DNA from 4 places in the Embleya scabrispora genome. Region 2 is predicted to be linked to each of the others. Evidence: riboswitches for the same ligand, from Rfam matches in the RefSeq annotation. Region 2 holds a riboswitch; each other region holds the start of a gene.
The links. Region 2 has a riboswitch for cyclic di-AMP ahead of B4N89_RS13685 (NlpC/P60 family protein). Riboswitches for the same ligand answer to the same signal wherever they lie in the genome.

Region 1 (5,102 bases), on a different contig from region 2:
CGGGTCCCGGTCGGTGACCGACCTGGCCGAGGTGGCGGGCGCGGAACCGGACCGCCTGGGGCGGCTGTTGCGCCTGCTGGCCGGGCACGGGGTGGTGCGGGCCGAGGCGGACGGGCACTATCGGCTCACCGAGCGCGGCGCGCTGCTGCGCACCGATCGGGACGGTTCGCTGGCCGCGCTGGCGGACCTGTACAGCGGTCTGTTCTTCACGTCGTATCTCGGCCTGGAGCACACGGTGCGCACCGGCGAGGACGCGTTCACCCGGGTGCACGGCCGGGAGTCGTTCGAGTATTTCGCCGAACACCCGGACGAGGCCCGGTTGTTCCGGGAGGCGATGGCGTTCGGCACGATCGTCTTCGACGCGGTGCCAGCCGCCCTGGACCTGCCGCCGGCCGCGACCGTGGTCGATGTGGGGGGCGGCGACGGGGAGTTGCTTCTGCGCGTGTTGCGCGACCATCCGACCGCGCGCGGGGTGCTCTTCGAGCGGGGGCATGTGGTCGACGCCGCCCGGGAGTTGCTCGCCGCGTCGGCGGGCGGGGACCGGTGCGACCCGGTGGTCGGCGACTTCTTCACCGATCCGCTGCCCGGTGGCGGCGACCTGTACCTGTTGGCCCGGATCCTGCACGACTGGGCGGACCCGGAGTGCCTGGTCGTATTGCGGGCACTGGCCCGGGCGATGCCGGTCGACGCACGTCTGGCGATCGTCGAACGGCCGATCGTGGAGGCGTGCGGGTCGGTGTTGCCGCTGCGCTTCGACATCCAGATGATGACCAATGCCCGGGGCCGCGAGCGCACGGTGGCGGAGTATCGCGCGCTGCTGGCCGAGGGCGGCTTCGAACTGCTCGACCTGCGCCCGCTGCCGCTGGACATGGCGGTACTCACCGCCCGACCGCGTCCCGCGCAGGGCTAGCACCGGGCACACGTACGAGCACACGAGGGCACCGCACGCGCGAGGGCGCCGTGCCCCCGACCACGGTCGGGGGCACGGCGCCGAGCACTACTGCCACCGCCACTGCTGTGCGATGGTCACCCGGGCGCCGCCGCGGCCGGGTCGCGCGATCAGTTCGGGCGGGTGGCGCCGGCGATCGGCATGGTGTTGATCGAGGCGATCTCCACCGGCTTGCGCGAGTTGGCGGCGTGCACCATCTTGCCGTCGCCGATGTAGATGCCGACGTGGCTGATGCCCGAGTAGAAGAACACCAGGTCGCCGGGCTGCAGGTTGGCGATCGACACGTGCGGGTCGGCCGCGAACTGGTCGTTGGTCACGCGCGGCAGCGAGATGCCCGCCGCCTTGTACGCGGCCTGGACCAGACCCGAGCAGTCGTACGCGTTCGGGCCGGTGGCGCCGTACACGTACGGCTTGCCGACCTGCGCCTTGGCGAAGGCGACGGCCTGGGCGGCCTTGCTCGACGCGTTCGAGGAACCGCCGGTCGGCGCCTGGTTGCCCTTCGAGCCACCGGTGGCGGGCTTGGCGGCGGGCTTGGCGGCGGGCTTGGCCGCGACGTCGACCGCCGGCTTGCTCGTCGGCTTCGGCGCGGTCTTGCCGGTGACCGTGGTCTTCGGCTGGACCCGGATGCTCGGCTTGGCCGGAGCGTCCGCCTTGGGCTGCGCGGGCGCCGAGCCGGTCAGCCGCAGGGTCTGACCGATCTCGATCAGGTCCGGGCCGGACAGGAGCACGTCGCGGTTGAGCTGGTACAGGCTCTGCCAGCCGCCGGAGACCTTGTTGGTCAGCGCGAGCTGGGACAGCGTGTCACCGGCCTGGACCAGGTAGCGGGCCTTGTCCGCGGCGGTGGCGGCCGCGGGGGCGGCGGCCTCGGCCTGGACCGGGGCACTCTCGACCGCGGCGGTCGGCGTGGCCGACAGCACGGCGGAGGCGCCGGTGGGGGTCTGGTCGGTGGTGGGGACCTGCGCGTGGGCCGCACCGGCGCCGGCGACCGGGATGACGGCTCCCATGCCGGCGATGCCCACCGCCGCGACGAAGCGGCGGACGTTGGCGGGGCGAGCGGCTCGATGGCGAGCGTTTGCGGACAGCATGAAATGGGGTCCTCTCCTGTCGCCTACGAGGTGAGCTGTCGGATTCGGACTGGAGCAGCCCGGTCGCTTCACGCGACTTCACCCCTAGCCGTCACCGGAACGATCCCGGCCACGGCGATTCACCTGGTTCCCCCGCTCCCGTCGGATTGTTCGCTGTAGACATCCCGCTGCCGGCGACGGGATTCGGCGTACCGGCGGCAGGGTTCACCCGAAAGGTGAATCGGCGAGAAAGGTAGGCAATGCGATGGGGAGATCACAACCGAATCGCAGCCTTTGCCCGGAGCGTAAAGGCGGAATAAAGGCGACATCTCGGCCGGCTTCGGTCGGAAGCACCCGCGATGACGAGGGCATATCTCGGAGAGTGGCGTGACGGAGCGGTAACGGAAAATAGTCGAGATCCGTCGCCGGCCACCGGAAATGAATTGCCGCTCGAAGTCGGCTATATAATTTATGTCCGTTTTATCCGTGCGGGCTACATCACATTCGCCCGGCGGGCCGGCCGCGCCCGTGGCGGGGGCGAAATCTCATATGAACAAGATGTTCAACATGGACTGTGCGACACGATTCGTTGACACCTTTCCGTGCCTCTCGGCATGCTGTGCCCATGACGTCGAGTTCGGACACCCTCGAGACCCCCGAATCCCACGATCCCTTCAGCGCGCCCGACCCCGAGCAGGCGCGGGCCCGGCGCGTACACGCCTCCCTGTTCCGGATCGCCGAGCGGCACGCGGCCACCGACGAGCAGCGCGCGCGGCAGGTGAACCCGTACATGCTCGGCCCGCACGAGGCGATCCGCCTGGTGTCGTTCCTGCTCGGCGGCATCGCCCAGCCCGCCGACGGCGAGCCGGCGGTCGACCACGCCGACATCACCGCCGCGCTGAGCCTGATCCCGATGGCCCGGGGCGAGATGGACGACCTGGAGGCGGGGCTGCTGCGGATGGCCCGGGGGCGCGAGATGACCTGGCAGGAGATCGCCTTCGGCCTGGGCCTGGGCACCCCGCAGGCGGCCCGCCAGCGCTACGAACGCCTGCTCGGCCGCACCACCCCCGAGTCGGCGGACGACCCGGCCGCCCGGACCTGAACCCGCACGGGTCAGCCCGTGAACACCTCGACCAGCGACCAGATCGCCAGGCCGAGCATGCACACCCCGCCGATCCGCTGCACGGTCCGCAACGGCATGCGCTTGGCGATGAACCGGCCGGCGAGCAGCGCCAGCGCGGACACCGACATCAGCGCCGCGACCGAGCCGATCGCGGTGGACCAGGTGCCGTTGGTGGCGGCCAGGTTGGCGGTGGTGATCTGGGTCAGGTCGCCCCACTCGCTGATGAACACGGCCATGAAGGCGGTGGAGAACACCGCACGGAAACCGGTGATCCGCGCACCGCCGCCGTCCGCGTCCTCGTCGTCGCCACCACCACGCAGCAGCATGAACGCGCCGAAGCCGAACAGCGCGGCGGAGACCAGCTTGACGATCCACCCGGGAAGCAGGCCGAGCAGGCCGCCGGCGCCGACGGCGAGCGCGACGTGCACCGCGAACGCGGTCGAGGTACCGAACCAGACGTAGAGCGGGCGCATGCGGGTGCCCATGGCGAGCGACGCGAACATGGTCTTGTCCGGGAGCTCGGCGAGGAAGATCAGCCCGAAGGCGGTCAGGATCGCCAGGAGGTCGAGGTGCATTCCGGGTGGCTTTCTGCGAGAGCCGGGCCCCGGGTCTTCACGAAGCGCCGCTCGGCGGATTGGAGGACCACTCGGCCCGGCACGACGGGGTGCGTCCGCGAGGAACGCGGACGCGTCGTTGCCTGGCCGAAGGTCTCGCCCACCCGGGATGACCGGGCCCGGCCACCGGGAACCCGAGGGCTCCAGCATGTCGACGACCGGTTCGCGGGGCTACTCCCCTTCGCTGCTGCGACCCTACCGCACGCGGACGCCCCGCCCGAGCAGCGCCGGGCGCGCCCGAATCCGGCTCACGACGCCAGGCAGCGCGCCAGCGACCAGCGCAGTTGCTCCTCGTCCAGCGGCCTGCCCAGGGTCAGCACCTGCAACATCGTGCCGTCCAGGACCGCGACCGCCGCCGCCGCCGCGGGCGGTCCGAACCGGTCGGCCAGGAAGCCGCCGACCCCCTCGACCCAGGCCCGGGCGAAGCCGCGCAACTCGGGGCTGCGCGCCGCGGCCAGATACAACTCGTACTCGACCAGCGCCCGAGGGCGGTCCGCGAGGTATTCGGCGGTGAGCGTGGCGAGCACGCCGGGCACGTCGTCGCTGCCCCGGATCCGCGCCGCCCAGTCGTCCACCATCCGCACGGTCTCCGCCGACGCGTACGCCAACGCCGCGGCGACCAGGTCGTCGAGCGAGGCGAAGTAGTACGTGGTCGCCCCCAACGGGACCTCGGCCCGCGCCGCGACCAGGCGGTGTGTGGTGTTGCCGACGCCCACCTCGGCGATGGCCTGGACGGCGCCGCGCACGATCCGCAACCGGCGGCCCTCCGGATCCCGGGTCGCGGTCAATGCGCACCGCCCAGGTTCAGCACCACGACGCCCGCGATCACCAGGGCCATCCCGAACGCCTTGAGCAGGGTCATCGGCTCGTTCAGGAACACCGCGCCGACCAGGGCGATGGCCACCGTCCCGAGCCCCGACCAGATCGCGTACGCCGTGCCCACCTGCAATTGGCGCAGCGAAAGCGTCAGGAGGTAGAAGGCGCCGGCATAGCCGCCCAGGCACACCAGCGTCGGCCACAGCCGGGTGAAGCCGTCGGTGCTCTTGAGCAGACTGGTCGCGATCACCTCACACGAGATCGCCAACCCCAGGAACAACCAGGCCACGCACCCTCCCCACCGAGTTGTACAGATGTACAGGTACAAACGTACTGGAACGGGCTGCGTGGCCGCCGGCCCCCGGCGGGTGTGTTCGTGGTGATGGGTAGGCTGCGCCGATGTCCACCGAACGGCCGGAACGGCCCGATCCGCGCCGGTGCGCGACGGCCGCCCGGTTGGCCGCGCGTGCCATGGCGCTCCCGCCGTCCGTCGGCGGGACCCGGCTGATCGTGGTGGACGGGATCGGCTGCTCCGG
Region 2 (5,102 bases):
GCGCACCCGGGGCACCCACTCGGCCAGTTCCGCGCTCGTATACGTGTGGCGGAACCGTTCTTCCTTCGAGCCGCTTCCCCAGGCCGGGTTGCGGCCGTGGAAGCGAACCACCGCCGCCTCGGACGTGGTGGCCACGGCGACCGGCGGGATGGACGTGGGCAGCGACTGCGCCGTGTCGACCGCCACCGCGGCGACATCGAGGCGTTCGAGGAGAGCCGTCGTCTTGGCGCGGTGTTCGTCCTGCCACCAGAGCGGATGCCGAAACTCGACGGCGAGCGGCCATCCCCGGGCCCGCTCGACGCAGTCGTGGAGGAAGCGGGTGGCGGCCGGACCGGGCGCCAAGGACGGCGGGAACTGGAAGAGCAACGTGCCGAGACGTCCGGCTTCGCGCAACGGCAGCAGCGCCCCGCTGAACCGTTGCCAGACCTCGTCCGACAAACGATCGTCGACAGCACCCGGGCGCACCCGTGGCGGCAGCAGCGACCGCAGCTCCGCCGGCAACGAACCCGGTCTGGTGGGATGTCCGGTGAGCAGCGAGAACGCCTTGACGTCGAAGGTGAATCCCTCGGGCGTACGCTCCACCCACAGCAGACTGTTGCGGGTGCTGGGCAGGGCGTAGTAGGTCGCGTCCACCTCGACCACGGGGAACTGACGGGCGTAGTAACGAAGTCGGTGTTCCGCGTCGTCCCGGCATTCGGCCGGATACCAACCGCTGGAGACCAGGGCGGAGTCGGTCCACGAACAAGTGCCCACCGATATACGGTCCATGGTCCACACGCCTACCCCGGTTCCCGAAACCGACGGCACGGCACGGCAACCCGAGATACCGCGTGCTCCGAGGCACCGGCACCGGCAGCAACCCCGACCCCGGCCCCGATCCGCTCGACGCGTCTCGCCGCCGACCACGATCGGTCCGGGAGGTACGTGTTCGCCCCACTCGGACCGATCGTCGTGCCACAAGCACGTGTTCGCCGGCGGTCGCCGGGCCTAGCCGGGTCGGACGGCCGCGTAGAACGACATCGAGTCCAACGGGGCCTCGGTCACGTTCTTGCCGGGGCGCGGGGCGTGGATGATCTTGCCGTTGCCGATGAAGATGCCCACGTGTGAGTTGTCCGGGAAGAAGAACACCAGGTCGCCCGGCTTGAGCGCGTCCTTGGAGATCCGCGGGCCGTCGTTGACCTGGGTCCACGTGGTGCGGCTGAGCGAGACGTTGGCGGCGCGCCACGATGCCTGGGTCAGGCCCGAGCAGTCGTACGAGTCGGGGCCCACACCTCGCGGCGCGTACGGCTTGCCGATCTGGGCCCGCGCGAACGCGATCGCGGCCGCCGCCCGGCCGGACACCGGGACGTCCTTGCCCGTCGTCGGCGGTTGGTCCGTCTTGCCGCGCGAGCTGCGGTCGGTCTCGGTGCGCGAACCCTCGTCGTTCTTGTGGTCGTTCGAGTCGAGGACTTCCTTCTGCTGCTGCGCGGTGAGCGTGTTCAGCAGGCGCTGTGCCTCGGCGAGCTTGTTCTGGATCTCGCCCTTGTGCCGGTTCAGCTCGGTGCGCAGCTTCTCCAGTTCCGCGAGCTGCGAGGAGGCCTCGGTGCGGTCCTGCTGGAGGGCTCGGGCCTGCGCCGCGATCTGCTTCAGCTTCGCGGCCTGCTGGCCGTCGAGCTGGGACATCATCTGCGACTTCTGCAGGTAACCCTCGGGGTCGCCGCTGAGCGCGAGCGAGAGCGACGGCGGCAGACCACCGCTGCGGTACTGGTTGGCCGCCAGGACACCGATCTGGTCGCGCAGCGTGTTGAGCGCGGCCTGTTCCTCGGTGATCCGGGCCTGTGTCTGGTTCGCGGTGCCCTGCTGCTTGGTGATCTGCTCGTCGACGCCGTTGGCGGCTTCGGTGGCCTTGATCGCATCGCTGTGCAGCTGGTTGACGCGGTCCTTGGTCTGCTGGAACGACTGCGCGGGGTCCGCGCTCGCGGTGCCGGCGAAGGTCATCACACCGGTCATCGTCGCGGCGGCCGTGACGACGGTCGCGGCGGTACGCACGGCGGTGCGGGGCTTGGGCTTGCGGTGCTGCCCTGATCGACGCTGGGACGCCACTGGCGGCGGTCTCCTTCCTCGGCCGCCTACCGGGTTAGCTGACGGGTTCGGGCGGAAGAAGGCGCCCTACGGTGCCGAAGCACCGATTCACCCCAAGGGACTGCGAGGGTCCCCGGTTCCGGCTTGCGTCGCGACGACCGTGGTTGCCCACCGTCACCGAAACCCGTCACCGAATTCGGCGGAGGCGATCGTGTCGACCGGGTGGCCGACCTCGAGCCGATCGCCTATCGCAGAACGATAGTCACAGGGGTGTCACGACCCCCACTCCGGGTCTCTGCATTGCCAAACCTTTACCAAGAGTTCCGTTTCACTCGTCGTCGTATCACAGTAAAAGCACTCGGAATCCCGAAAGTCGATCTTGGACCCATTTGGCAGCGATTGATGGCAAGCATCCGGCGCTCGACCTCCACAAACGTGGCCGCGCCCGGGAAAATGGGCCGACCGCGGGGTTACCACCCGCGAGGCTCCGCTGTTTCGACCGGCTTGCCGGTACTTTTCGAACCGGACATTCGCCGGGACGCCGAACCGAGGCGAATACGCGTCGTCGAACAGGCGTGGGGGCAGACCCCCGAACCCGGTTTCGAAAATCGCCCCGCGGACGGTCGTCGGCCGCCGGGTCTCGACCTCCGAACGGTCACAACCCCGGCCGGCGACCGCCGCCGAACCGCCACCGGGATGAGCGCGACCGGCGCCGCGCCGACGACTACCCCGGCACCGACCGTCCCGCCGCCACCAGGTCGCCTTCCGCTCCCGTACGCGCGTCGTACTCCGCCCGCGCCTCGGCGATGCGTTCCTGATGTTCCTCGGTCCAGGTGACCAGCGAGCGGATCGTGGTGTGCAGCGTGGTCCCCATCGGGGTCAGCGCGTAGTCCACCCGAGGCGGCACGACCGGATAGACCGTGCGCCGGACCAGGCCGTCGCGTTCGAGCTGGCGCAGCGTCACGGTGAGCATGCGCTGGCTGATCCCGTCGATCTCCCGCCGCAGCTCGGTGAAGCGCAAGGTACGGCTCTCCAGGATCGCGATCACCAGAAGCGACCACTTGTCGGCGACCCGGTCGAGGATCTGCCGGACCTCGCACCCCTCGCGCACGTCCCATTGGAGGGCGTCGTAGTCCTCCTGGTTACCCGGGCAGGGGGTCGGTTCCTTCGAAGTGCCTTCTTCCATGGAAGTCGATGCTGCCGAAGGATGGGGTCGGTTACAAGAGGGAACCGGGTTCGTCCGAAGAACCAACCCCCCGGTGCCCCGACCTCACCGCGATCCCACCGCGATCCCACCCACCCGCCTCCCGAGGGGCTGCCGCATGTCCACATCCACGTCCGCGCCCGGCAACGCCACCGAATCCGCCCCCGGCAACGCCCCCGCCGTCCGCATGAGCCCCCGCGCCTGGGGCATGCTGCTCGTCCTCTGCGGCGCGATCTTCCTCGAAGGCATCGACGTCGCGATGCTCAATGTCGCGCTGCCCACCATCCGCGAGGACCTGGGGATGTCCACCGGAGGCGTGAGCTGGGTGATGAGCGCGTACGTGCTGGCCTACGCCGGCTTCATGCTCCTCGGCGGCCGCACCGCCGATCTGCTCGGCCGGCGGCGGACGTTCCTCGTCTGGCTGACCGTCTTCCTGGTCTTCTCCGGCCTGGGCGGATTCGCCACCGAGGGCTGGATGCTGATCGTGGCCCGCTTCGTGACCGGCGCCTCGGCGGCCTTCATGACGCCCGCCGGGCTGTCCATCATCACCACCGGTTTCCCGGAGGGGCCGCAGCGCAACCGGGCCCTGCTCTTCTACGCGGGCACCGCCGCGGGCGGCTTCTCGCTCGGCCTGGTGATCGGCGGACTGCTGACCGCGATCGACTGGCGGCTGGTGTTCTTCGTACCGGTCGCGCTCGCCGCGGTGATCCTGGCGGCGGCGTCGGCGCTGATCCCCCGGGACCGGCGGCCCGAGGCCGGCGGGGGCTTCGACCTCGTCGGCGCGATCAGCGTGACCGGCTCGATGTTGCTGCTGGTCTACGGCGTGGTCCGGCTCGAACACCCCGCCGACGGCCGGGGTTGGACGATCGCGGTCTTCGCGGGCGGGGTCGCCCTCCTGCTCGCCTTCGTGGCCGTCGAACGGCGCGCGGCGCATCCGCTGGTACGCCTCGGCATCCTGCGCTCGGGCGCGCTGATCCGGGCGAACCTGGGCGCGCTGTTGTTCGCGGGCTCGTTCTTCGGCTTCCAGTTCATCGCGGTCTTCTACCTGCAGGAGATCCGCGGCTGGTCGACCCTGGAGACCAGTTTCGCGCTGCTCGCGGTCGGGGCGGACGCGGTGCTCGCACCGACGCTGACACCGAGGCTGGTGGAGCGCTACGGGAACCTGCGGGTGATCCTCGGCGGGATGGTGACGGCCGCCGTGGCGTACGCGCTGTTCCTGTCGATCGACGGCGACACCTCCTACGTGGCGATGTTCCCGACGATGCTGCTGCTCGGACTGGCCTTCGCGTTGGCGTACGGCCCGCTCACCATCGCCGCGACCGACGGCATCGACGAGGACGAGCAGGGCCTGGCCGGCGGACTCCTGTACACCGCCTTCCAGTTCGGCGCGGCGCTGGGCCTGTCGACGGTCACCGCGGTCCTGGCCGGTGCGGGCGGCTCCGAGCTGGACGGCTTTCGAACCGCGCTGATCGTGCCGCTGGTGGGGGTGGTGCTGGGCGCCACGGTGACCGCGTTCGGACTGCGCGGGCGGCGGGCGAGGGCGGCGGCCTAGCCGAGTCGCCATCACCGACGAAGCCGCTCGCCCATCGGCGAGCGGCTTCGTCGCGGTGTCCCGGTCGGATCGGGGTTCAGGCCCCGGCCGAGCCCGCCCCCGGACCGGTACCGGCGGCCACCGTCGCGGCGGATGCCTGCGCCGGCACCCGGCCCGACGCGGTTCCCGGTCCCGACGCCCGAACCGCCGTACCCCCGTGCGGCTTCGCCCGCCGAACCCCGATCGTCAGCACGGTGATCACGGCGGCCGCGAACATGCCCACCCCCGCGATCGTCATGCAGACGT
Region 3 (5,102 bases), 2.6 Mb from region 2:
CATGGCCGGCGGCTACGCCGAGGACCGCGCGGCGGTCGCCGGGGTGACCGGCGAGGGCCGGCCGCTGGTGGCCGCGAGCCAGTTCGGGGTGACCACGCCGGCCGTGGACGCGGCGCGCGAGCGGCTCAACGAACTCGGCTACGAGGTACTGGTGTTCCACGCCACCGGGGCCGGCGGCCGGGCCATGGAGAACCTGGCCGCGGGGGGCTTCCTGGCCGGGGTGCTGGACCTGACCACCACCGAGTTGGCCGACGACCTGGTCGGCGGGGTGCTCAGCGCGGGCCCGGAGCGGCTGACCGCCGCCGGACGCGTGGGGTTGCCGCAGGTGGTCGGCGTGGGGGCGCTCGACATGGTCAACTTCGGCCCCCGCGACACCGTTCCGCCGCGTTTCGAGGACCGGCTGTTGTACGTGCACAACCCGACCGTGACGCTGATGCGCACCACACCGGCCGAAAACGCCGAACTCGGACGGCGGATCGCCGCCAAACTGAGGGACGCGACCGGGCCCACCGCGCTGTACCTGCCCCTGCGCGGGATTTCGGCGATCGACGTCGAGGGCGGACCCTTCTACGATTCCGACGCCGATACGGCGTTGTTCGACGCGCTGCGCGCCGGCCTCGACGGGACCGCCGTCGAGCTGTACGAGGCCGCGACGGACATCAACGATCCGGCGTTCGCCAAGGCGGCGGCGGATCGATTGCACGAATTGATCACGAAGGGACATGTGGACTGAGATGAACGGACGCGAGGCGCGGGGCCGACTGCGCACGACGATCGAGCAGGGCGGCGTCGTGATCGGCGCGGGCGCGGGCACCGGATTGTCCGCCAAGTGCGCCGAGGCCGGGGGTGTGGACCTGATCATCATCTACAACTCGGGCCGCTATCGCATGGCCGGCCGGGGTTCGTTGGCGGGACTGCTGCCGTACGGCGACGCCAACGCGATCGTGGTGGAGATGGCGGGCGAGGTGCTGCCGGTGGTGCGCAGTACTCCGGTCCTCGCGGGGGTGTGCGGCACCGATCCGTTCCGGGTCATGCCGCACTTCCTGGACCAACTCGCGGCCATGGGCTTCGCGGGAGTGCAGAACTTCCCGACGGTCGGCCTGTTCGACGGTGTCTTCCGGCAGAACCTGGAGGAGACCGGGATGGGCTACGACCTGGAGGTGGAGATGATCCGGCTGGCGGCGGAGCGCGGCCTGCTCACGGCGCCGTACGTCTTCGACCCCGAGCAGGCCCGCGCGATGGCGGCGGCCGGCGCCGACGTGCTGGTCCCGCACCTGGGCCTGACCACCAAGGGCAGCATCGGCGCGACCACCGCGGTCACCCTCGACCAGGCGGTGGAGCGCGTGCAGGAGATGCGCGACGCGGCGGCGGAGGTCAACCCCGACGTGCTGGTGCTGTGCCACGGCGGCCCGATCGCCGAACCCGGGGACGCGGCGTACGTCCTGGCCCACACCACCGGCGTGGTCGGCTTCTTCGGCGCCTCCAGCATGGAACGCCTGCCGACCGAGGTGGCCATCACCGAACAGGCGCGGGCGTTCAAGAGCATCACCCCGGGTGGGGGCGTCGCCACGGCGGGCGACACTCCGGCACACCCGTAGCCGACGCGCCCGGCACACGCGTGGCGCGAAACGTACGTCCGTCCGACCACTCCGAGCGTGAGGATTCGGCATGTACAAGTTGACCGTGCTCTACGGCCACCCCGAAGACCCGGCGGCGTTCGACTCCTATTACTGGGAGAAGCACGTCCCGCTGGCCCGCACCATGCCGGGACTCACCGGCTGGACCATCGGCAAGTGCGAGCCGGATCCCTCCGGCGCGAGGCCGCCCTATTACCTGGTGGTCGCGCTGTACGCGCCCTCACGCGCGGAGCTCCAGGCGGTGCTGGACTCGCCCGAGGGCCGCGCCACGGTGGCCGACGTGCCCCATTTCGCGACCGGCGGGGCGACGTTCCTCTGGGACGAGGAGCGGGTAGTGGTTCCGGTGGAGCTGCCCGCGACGGAATAGTCCGTCGTCGACGCACGCGTGACCGCGCGGCCGCGCACCGTGTACGCCGGAGCCGTGACCTGCAAGGACGGCGACAAATAGGGCAAATAGGTGTTATTCCCCCCTATGGGGGACCTCACAAACAGCCCGAAATGTTTGCCAACCCGGCGAACCGGTGCGTAGCTTCGTGGTTGTTCGCACAAGCGGACTCCCCGGGCGGTACGCCGAATCCTGCCGCCGCCCGAGGGAAGCAGTCGATATCGACTGGCGGCAGGAGCGGGGGAACCAAGTGAGCCGACATCGGCACTGCCGATGCCTGGGGTGAAGCCATGCCTGTGACAGGCGAGGCCGGGCCAATCGTCCGAACCCGACAGCTAACTTCGTAGGCGCCCGACGAGGTAATCAATGACCTTCCGTGCCATCACCGCTCCGGTTCGTTCGCTCTCTCGTGGCCGTCGCGCCGGCATCGCCGTCGCCGCCGGCGCGGGTCTCGTCCTTCCCCTCGTGGGCATGGCGGGCAGCGCGAACGCCGCGACTTCGTCCACCTGGGACGCGGTCGCCCAGTGCGAGAGCACCGGCAACTGGAGCATCAACACGGGCAACGGCTTCTCCGGCGGTCTGCAGTTCACCCCGAGCACCTGGAACGCGTTCGGCGGCAGCCAGTACGCGGCCAGTGCCGCGCAGGCCTCCGAGGCGCAGCAGATCGCCGTGGCGGAGCGGGTCCTGGCGAGCCAGGGCCCCGGCGCCTGGCCGGTCTGCTCCGTGAAGGCCGGTCTGGGCAAGGGCGGCAACGCCAACGCCACGGCCGAGTCCTCGGCCACCGGCAAGACCAAGTCCTCGGTCGAGCCGAAGGCCGCGCCCAAGTCCGAGGCCAAGCCCGCGACCGGCAACGCGCCGAAGCTCAACGTGCAGCCCAAGCAGGACGTCGCCAAGCAGGACGCGCCGAAGTCGGCCGCGACCGGGCGGGCGTCGGGCTCCGGCACCTACACCGTCAAGTCCGGTGACACGCTGTCCGCGATCGCGGCCAAGTTCGGTGTCAAGGGCGGCTACAAGGCCCTGCACGCGGCCAACGCCGGCGTCATCGGCGACAACCCGAACGTGATCGGCGTGGGCACCAAGCTCGCCGTCTGATCCACCCGCACCACCACGTGGGCCCCGTCGAATACCTCGGCGGGGCCCACGTGCGTTCGGTGGGGCCGAAGCGGGGCGGTCGGGCGCGTTCCCCGGCCGATGGTTCGGCTGCGGACTTCGCGGGAACGAGATGATCGCATTCCCAACTTATTCGGGCAAAACGTACTGGGGACGATAAGATTGCGTTTGAATCCGCCTTGCCACGTGAAATTCTTTTGACATAGGTTCATCTGGCCGTGGTTCCTGCGTTTCCCTTGAGGGGGTTTCATGTCCGACATGACCCGCGTAGCCGTCCGTACCGCCGTCGACCACCCGCAGTGGCCGGTGCTCAAGGAAGCCGTTGCCGACCTGCGTCCGCTTCAGGCCAAGGACGGTTCGATCGAGCCGTCCGGGCATGCCGCCGCCCGCGTCCTGGTCGCCGACATCACCGCCGCCATCGCGGCACTGGCCCCGCTGTTCCCGTACGACGAGGCCTACCTCGACGCCGTCGTGGCCGATTTCCACCGCTGGGCCGAGGCCGACTTCGCCCGCCCCGACTTCCTGGACTCGCTGGTCGCCTTCCGCCCCGAGCAGAACCGGCGGGACGGCCTGGAGCACCTGGTCGTCTTCCCGATGACCACCCAGAACGGCAACCCGAACCGCAACGTCGAGGCGGTGCTGCTGCGGGTGGTGTGGCCGCAGTGGCTGGCCGACCTGGAGGCGACGCGCTACGACAACGCGATGTTCGTGCCGCTCGCGTTCGTCGACTTCACCGACGGATACGACACCGACTCGGCGGTGCTCTTCCCCGAGACCGTGGCCGTCCGCGAAGTGCCCAGGTTCACCTGGGGCGGCATCTTCTGCGACCGCGAGGCGGCCCGCTTCCGTCGGGTCGGGACCGCCGCGGCGGACACCCTCGGGCTGGAACTGCCGCCGGAGGCACAGGCGTTGGTCGAGAGCCAGCAGCTCGCCCAGAACGCGTTCGTGTTGTGGGACCTGATCCACGACCGCAGCCACATGCGCGGGCACATGCCTTTCGACCCGTTCATGATCAAGCAGCGCATGCCGTTCTGGATGTACGCCCTGGAGGAGCTGCGCTGCGACCTGACCGCGTTCCGCGAGGCGGTCGCGCTGTCCGCGGAGGGCGAGCCGACCGCGCCGCTGGTGCGCTACGCGGTGATCTTCGACCGGCTGTTCCGCTTCCCGGTCACCGGTGGACGGGTGCGCAACTACGACGGGCTCGGCGGGCAGTTGCTGTTCGCCTACCTGCATCGCGCGGGTGTGCTCGACTGGTCGGACAACCGCCTCACCATCGACTGGGACCGGATCACCGACGCGGTCCTCGGACTGTTCGACGAGGTGGACCGGCTCTACCGCGAGGGTGTCGACCGTTCGAAGGTCGGCCACTGGCTGGCCGGCTACCGACTGGTCGCCGAATACGTGCCGTCGCACCCCGGTTCGGTGTGGGCCAAGGGGACCGCCGCGCTGCCGATGGACGGGCCGCCGAAGGCGCTCGTGGACGCGGTACTGCCCGACGAGTTCCCGCTGAGCATGTTCTACGAGGCGCTGAACCGGCGGCTGCGCGACGTGATCGCGTCCACGCGCGGGATCACCGCCGACGCCCCGCAGGCGGGCCCGGGCGAGGCGCGCGAGCGGGACGCCGCGGCGTCGTGACCGTGCGGGTGCGGGTGCGGCGTGCGAGGGGTGCGATGGGTGCGCCGGATGCCCGCCGGGGTACGGGCCAGGACGAACGGCACGTGAACGAGGAGTCGCAGTGATGAACGGTCTCGAAGGCGCGGTGATCGCGGTCGCGGGCGCGGGTGGCCCCACCGGCCGGGCGGTGCTCGAACGGCTGGTCGGCGCCGGCGCCCGGGTGTACGGCGCGGACGCGAACGCCGAACGATTGCGGGCGAGCGTGGACGCCGCGCCCGGAGCGCGCGGCGCGGTGGTGGACCTGCTCGACCCGGACGCCACCCGCCGCTGGGCGGAGGAGGTCGAGCGCGAGCACG
Region 4 (5,102 bases), 590 kb from region 2:
ATCCCGTCGAGCAGCCGGGCCGGGTCCACCACGGGGCGCGGGGCGCCGTTGCGGTAGTAGGCGTCGCGCGGCTCGGGTGGCGGTGCGTACTGCCCCTCGTACAGGTCGTCCGGATAGTCCTCCGGCAGGCCGTACACGTGGTTCTCGTCCGGCTCGGGCGGCAGCGGGATCTCGTCCGCGGAGCCGGCGGGGGACTTGGTGGCCGCGGCGTCGAAACCGGGCAGGGGGATGTCGTCGAAGAGGCTGCTCATCGTTCCCCGAGTCTAGGTGGGTGTCGGGCGGGTCGTGCCCGGGCCGTCGTCGCGGCCAGGGATCATTGCGCCGACAACCATCTTCGCGCCGTCGGACATCCGGTCGAGCGGGATCGGCGGATCCGCCGCCCGCCCGGCCGGCGGATGGGGTCGGAGCGGGTCGGATCGAGTCGGATCAAGTCGGATCAAGGGAGTACATCGTGCTGGACGATCGCGACGTGGAGCGGGTCCTGGTGCTGGCCGCGCACCCGGACGACATCGACTTCGGGGCGGCGGGAACGGTCGCCACGTGGACCGAGGCGGGCATCGAGGTGAGCTACTGCCTGGTCACCGACGGGGACGCGGGCGGGTTCGATCCGGCGGTGCCGCGGTCGGAGATCGGCGGGATCCGGCGTGCGGAGCAGGGCGCGGCGGCGGCGCACGTGGGGGTGCGGCAGTTGTACTGGCTGGGGTATCCGGACGGGCGGGTGGCGGCCTCCATGGAACTGCGGCGCGACATCAGCCGGGTGATCCGGCAGGTGCGCCCGCAGCGCATGGTGATTCCGAGTCCGGAGCGGGACTGGTCCCGGCTGGCGCCGAGCCACCCGGATCACCTGGAGGCCGGCGAGGCGGCGATGCGGGCGATCTATCCGGACGCGCGCAACCCGTTCGCCCACCCCGAACTGCTGGAGGCGGAGGGGCTGAAGGAGTGGACGGTGCCCGAGACCTGGCTGTCGCCGACCGCGGCGCCGAACCACGCGGTGGACGTGACGGAGGTGTTCGAACGCAAGATCGCGGCGCTGCTGTCGCACGAGAGCCAGACGGGCCATCTGCCGGAGCTGCGCGAGCACGTCGTGTCGATGCTGGAGGGCAACGCGGCGCGGTTCGACCTGGGCGCCGGACGCATGGCCGAGGTGTTCCGGGTGGTGGACACCCGTTAGCGAGGCGGGGGGCTCAGGTCCACATGACGGCGATGGCGATGTTCGCCACGGTCAGCAGGCCGATCGCGCCGAGGACACGCGAGGACACCCGCTCCGCGAGGCGGTTGCCCCAGACCAGCAGCAGGACGACCAGCAGGATGCCGAGCTTGGTGCCGATCTTGGCGGTGTCCACGTCCCGGTCCAGGCCGGACCGCACCACGCCCACCAGGGCCAGGCCGGTGACGAGCATGGTCAGCGCACCGTGCGTCATCGCGGGCACGATCCGCACGTCGCCGGTGCGCAGCGCGGACATCTGGGTGAGGAAGCCGCCGAGCAGGGCCGCGATGCCCACGATGTGCAGCACCAGCAGGATCTGCCGCAGAACGTCCACGTCGTACAACCCCTCGTCGATCATCGCCCCGACGCGCACCAGGCCGGCGTTCCGGGCGCCGACGCCGGGAACGCCGCCGCCGACCGGCAGCCTAGCCGGCGGCGGTCGACGTCTCGCACACCGGTCGAATACCACTAAAGATCGCCAAAAGGGATCAAGATCGACTTTAAGGAATCCGGGCGCTTTTCCCGTGATACGCGGAGATGGAAACGGTGACTTTGGTAAAGTTTCGGCAATGTGAAGGCCAATGGTGATGGTCCTGACACGCGTGTGACTAGTGTTCTGCGGCAGGCGATCGGCTCGAGGTCGGCCACCCGGTCGACACGATCGCCTCCGCCGAATTCGGTGACGGGTTTCGGTGACGGTGGGCAACCATGGTCGCCGCGACGCGAAGCCGGAACCGGGGACCCTCGCAGTCCCTTGGGGTGAATCGGTGCTTCGGCACCGTAGGGCGCCTTCTTCCGCCCGAACCCGTCAGCTAACCCGGTAGGCGGCCGAGGAAGGAGACCCGCCACCAGTGGCGTCCCAACGTCGACCCGGGCAACACCGCAAGCCCAAGCCGCGCACCGCCGTGCGTACCGCCGCGACCGTGGTCACCGCCGCCGCGACGATGACCGGCGTGATGACCTTCGCCGGCACCGCGAGCGCGGACCCCGCGCAGTCGTTCCAGCAGACCAAGGACCGCGTCAACCAGCTGCACAGCGACGTGGTCAAGGCCACCGACGCCGCCAACGGCGTCGAGGAACAGATCGAGAAGCAGCAGGGCACCGCGAACCAGACCCAGGCCCGGATCACCGAGGAACAGGCCGCGCTGAACGCCCTGCGCGACCAGATCGGTGTCCTGGCGGCCAACCAGTACCGCAGCGGCGGCCTCCCGCCGTCGCTCTCGCTCGCGCTCAGCGGCGACCCCGAGGGTTACCTGCAGAAGTCGCAGATGATGTCCCAGCTCGACGGCCAGCAGGCCGCGAAGCTGAAGCAGATCGCGGCGCAGGCCCGAGTTCTCCAGCAGGACCGCACCGAGGCCTCCTCGCAGCTCGCGGAACTGGAGAAGCTGCGCACCGACCTGAACAAGAACAAGACCGACATCCAGGCCAAGCTCGCCGAGGCGCAGCGGCTGCTCAACACGCTCACCGAGAAGCAGCGCGAGGACGTGCTCAACTCGGACGAGCACGCGAACGACACCACGCGCGGCAACGACCGCAGCTCCCGGGACAAGGACAAGGACAACGCCCCGGCGACCAACGTCCCGGCCTCCGGGCGGGCCCAGGCCGCGATCAACTTCGCGTTGGCGCAGATCGGCAAGCCGTACGTGTCCGGCGCCGAGGGCCCCGGCTCCTACGACTGCTCGGGGTTGACCCAGGCGTCCTGGAAGGCGGCCAACGTCTCGCTCAGCCGCACCACCTGGACCCAGATCAACGACGGTCCCAAGATCGCCAAGAGCGCCCTCCAGCCGGGCGACCTGGTGTTCTTCTACTCGGACAACCGGCACGTGGGCATGTACCTCGGCAACGGCACGATCGTGCACGCCCCGCGCCCGGGCAAGACCGTGACCAAGGCGCCGCTGGACTCGATGCCGTTCCTCGCGGCCATCCGACCCGGCTAGTCCCGGACACCGACGACACACGACGGCGCCCGTCCCCGGATTCGTCCCGGGGACGGGCGCCGTCGTGTGTCGTCGGGTGCCGTTTTCGGCTCAGACCAGTCGCCGGTCCGTCGCCCAGCGGGTCAGCTCGTGCCGGTTGGACAACTGCAACTTGCGCAGCACGGCGGAGACATGGGTCTCCACCGTCTTGACCGAGATGACCAGTCGGCGGGCGATCTCCTTGTAGGCGTAGCCGCGCGCGATCAGCCGCAGCACCTCGCGCTCGCGCTGGGTGAGCCGGTCCAGGTCCTCGTCGATCGGCGGCACGTCGGTGGCCGCGAACGCGTCCAGTACGAAGCCCGCCAGGCGCGGCGAGAACACCGCGTCGCCCTCGCCGACCCGGCCGATCGCGCGGATCAGTTCGTCGCCGGTGATCGACTTGGTCACATAGCCCCGGGCGCCGCCCCGGATCACCCCGATCACGTCCTCGGCGGCGTCCGACACGGACAGCGCCAGGAAGCGCACCGCCGGGATCAGCGACGCGCACCGGCGCAACACCTCGACCCCGCCGCCGCCGGGCAGGTGCACGTCGAGCAGGACCACCTCGGGGCGGGTCTCGGTGACCACGGCCACCGCGCTCGCCACGTCGTCGGCCTCGCCGACCACCTCGACCGCCTCGCCGATCTCGGCGCGCACGCCGGTGCGGAACATCCGGTGGTCGTCGACGAGGACCACCCGGGTGCGGGGCGTGCCCTCGACGGGTGCGCTACTCGTCTCGGAGGTGTTCACGTGTTCGTCCTTCCCACAGCGGACCGGCCGGCGTCGGCGCGGCGCATCTCCAGCTCGACCTCGGTGCCCTCGCCGGGTTCGCTGCGGATGTTCGCGGCGCCCCCGTTGCGGCGCATGCGCCCGAGCACGGACTCTCGCACACCCAGCCGGTCGGCGGGTACGGCGTCCGGGTCGAAACCGGGTCCTCGGTCGCGGACGAACACCGTGACCGTGTCCTCGTCGGCCTCGCCGAACACCGAGATGGCCGCGCCGCCCGCGTACTTCGCCGCGTTGACCATCGCCTCGCGCGCGGCGGCGATCAGCGCGGACAGCCGGTCGTCGACCGGACAGTCGCCCACGCACACGATCTCGATGGACACCCCGTGCGCGTCCTCCACCTCGGCGGCGACCCCGCGCAGCGCGGCGGCGAAGGTGCGGTCCGGCTCCTCGCCGTCGGGGCGGTACAACCAGGCCCGCAACTCGCGCTCCTGCGCCCGGGCCAGTCGGGCCACCTCGCGCGGGTCCTCCACCTGGCGCTGGATCAGGGTCAGCGTGTGCAGCACCGAGTCGTGCACGTGCGCGGCCACCTCGGCCCGCTCCTGGGCCCGGATGCGGGCCCGGCGCTCGGCGCCCAGCTCGCGGGTCTGCCGCAGCAGGTACGGGCCGAAGATGACCAGCAGGCCGACCAGGAGCAGGCCCGCCCCGCGCATCGCGGCCAGCGCGTCGCCGATGCCGCCCCGGCCGAGCGAGAAGAAGATCAGGCCCGCGACCACCAGCGTGGCGCCGATCAGCGCGCGCAGCCAGCCCGCCACCCGGCTGCGCCCGTCCAGCGAGAACCAGCGCTGCCGCTGCGACTCGTCGGCCTGACGCCACAGCAGGATCACCCCGGGCCCGGCCACGAGCAGCGGCCACAACCAGTCGCCGGAGCCGGTGTCGGTATCGGTCCCGAGTCCGGTGAGCATGGTCGCCGCGATCAGCACGATGATCAGCGCGAGCGCCTGATGCCGTTCCCGGCCGCGCTCGCGGCTCGGCGGGGCCGCGGTGCCCACGCTCTGCGGTACGAAGATCCAGAAGGCCGCGTACAGGACCACGCCCAGACCCGCGAAGAACGCGAGCGCGACGAAGGCGACGCGCAGCACCACCACCTCGACGCCGAGATGCTCGGCCAGGCCGCGCGCGACGCCGCCGGCGAACCGGTGGGACGCGGCGCG

Region 1: it holds a riboswitch for cyclic di-AMP, as region 2 does, so the genes downstream of both, B4N89_RS31645 (peptidoglycan endopeptidase) here and B4N89_RS13685 (NlpC/P60 family protein) in region 2, are expected to answer to the same signal.
Region 3: it holds a riboswitch for cyclic di-AMP, as region 2 does, so the genes downstream of both, B4N89_RS53070 (transglycosylase family protein) here and B4N89_RS13685 (NlpC/P60 family protein) in region 2, are expected to answer to the same signal.
Region 4: it holds a riboswitch for cyclic di-AMP, as region 2 does, so the genes downstream of both, B4N89_RS10870 (C40 family peptidase) here and B4N89_RS13685 (NlpC/P60 family protein) in region 2, are expected to answer to the same signal.

What each region holds. Positions count from the first base shown of each region.
Region 1 is NZ_MWQN01000002.1:246,178-251,279, reverse strand. Features, by position in the region: gene B4N89_RS31650 (methyltransferase) at 1-910, shown strand, start outside; gene B4N89_RS31645 (peptidoglycan endopeptidase) at 1,060-2,034, opposite strand; cyclic di-AMP (ydaO/yuaA leader) riboswitch at 2,041-2,197, opposite strand; gene B4N89_RS31640 (DNA-binding protein) at 2,639-3,115, shown strand; gene B4N89_RS31635 (TMEM165/GDT1 family protein) at 3,127-3,711, opposite strand; gene B4N89_RS31630 (TetR/AcrR family transcriptional regulator) at 3,999-4,538, opposite strand; gene B4N89_RS31625 (DMT family transporter) at 4,535-4,855, opposite strand; gene B4N89_RS31620 (uridine kinase family protein) at 4,966-5,102, shown strand, end outside.
Region 2 is NZ_MWQN01000001.1:3,093,200-3,098,301, forward strand. Features, by position in the region: gene B4N89_RS13680 (DUF72 domain-containing protein) at 1-768, opposite strand, end outside; gene B4N89_RS13685 (NlpC/P60 family protein) at 988-2,082, opposite strand; cyclic di-AMP (ydaO/yuaA leader) riboswitch at 2,091-2,228, opposite strand; gene B4N89_RS13690 (winged helix-turn-helix transcriptional regulator) at 2,786-3,247, opposite strand; gene B4N89_RS13695 (MFS transporter) at 3,453-4,817, shown strand; gene B4N89_RS13700 (MFS transporter) at 4,894-5,102, opposite strand, start outside.
Region 3 is NZ_MWQN01000001.1:5,715,038-5,720,139, forward strand. Features, by position in the region: gene B4N89_RS25200 (Tm-1-like ATP-binding domain-containing protein) at 1-733, shown strand, start outside; gene B4N89_RS25205 (phosphoenolpyruvate hydrolase family protein) at 735-1,598, shown strand; gene B4N89_RS25210 (EthD family reductase) at 1,669-2,004, shown strand; cyclic di-AMP (ydaO/yuaA leader) riboswitch at 2,226-2,388, shown strand; gene B4N89_RS53070 (transglycosylase family protein) at 2,389-3,114, shown strand; gene B4N89_RS25220 (DUF6421 family protein) at 3,382-4,767, shown strand; gene B4N89_RS25225 (SDR family NAD(P)-dependent oxidoreductase) at 4,871-5,102, shown strand, end outside.
Region 4 is NZ_MWQN01000001.1:2,505,530-2,510,631, reverse strand. Features, by position in the region: gene pcrA (DNA helicase PcrA) at 1-251, opposite strand, end outside; gene B4N89_RS10880 (PIG-L deacetylase family protein) at 452-1,171, shown strand; gene B4N89_RS10875 (hypothetical protein) at 1,185-1,541, opposite strand; cyclic di-AMP (ydaO/yuaA leader) riboswitch at 1,911-2,049, shown strand; gene B4N89_RS10870 (C40 family peptidase) at 2,059-3,144, shown strand; gene B4N89_RS10865 (LuxR C-terminal-related transcriptional regulator) at 3,235-3,912, opposite strand; gene B4N89_RS10860 (ATP-binding protein) at 3,909-5,102, opposite strand, start outside.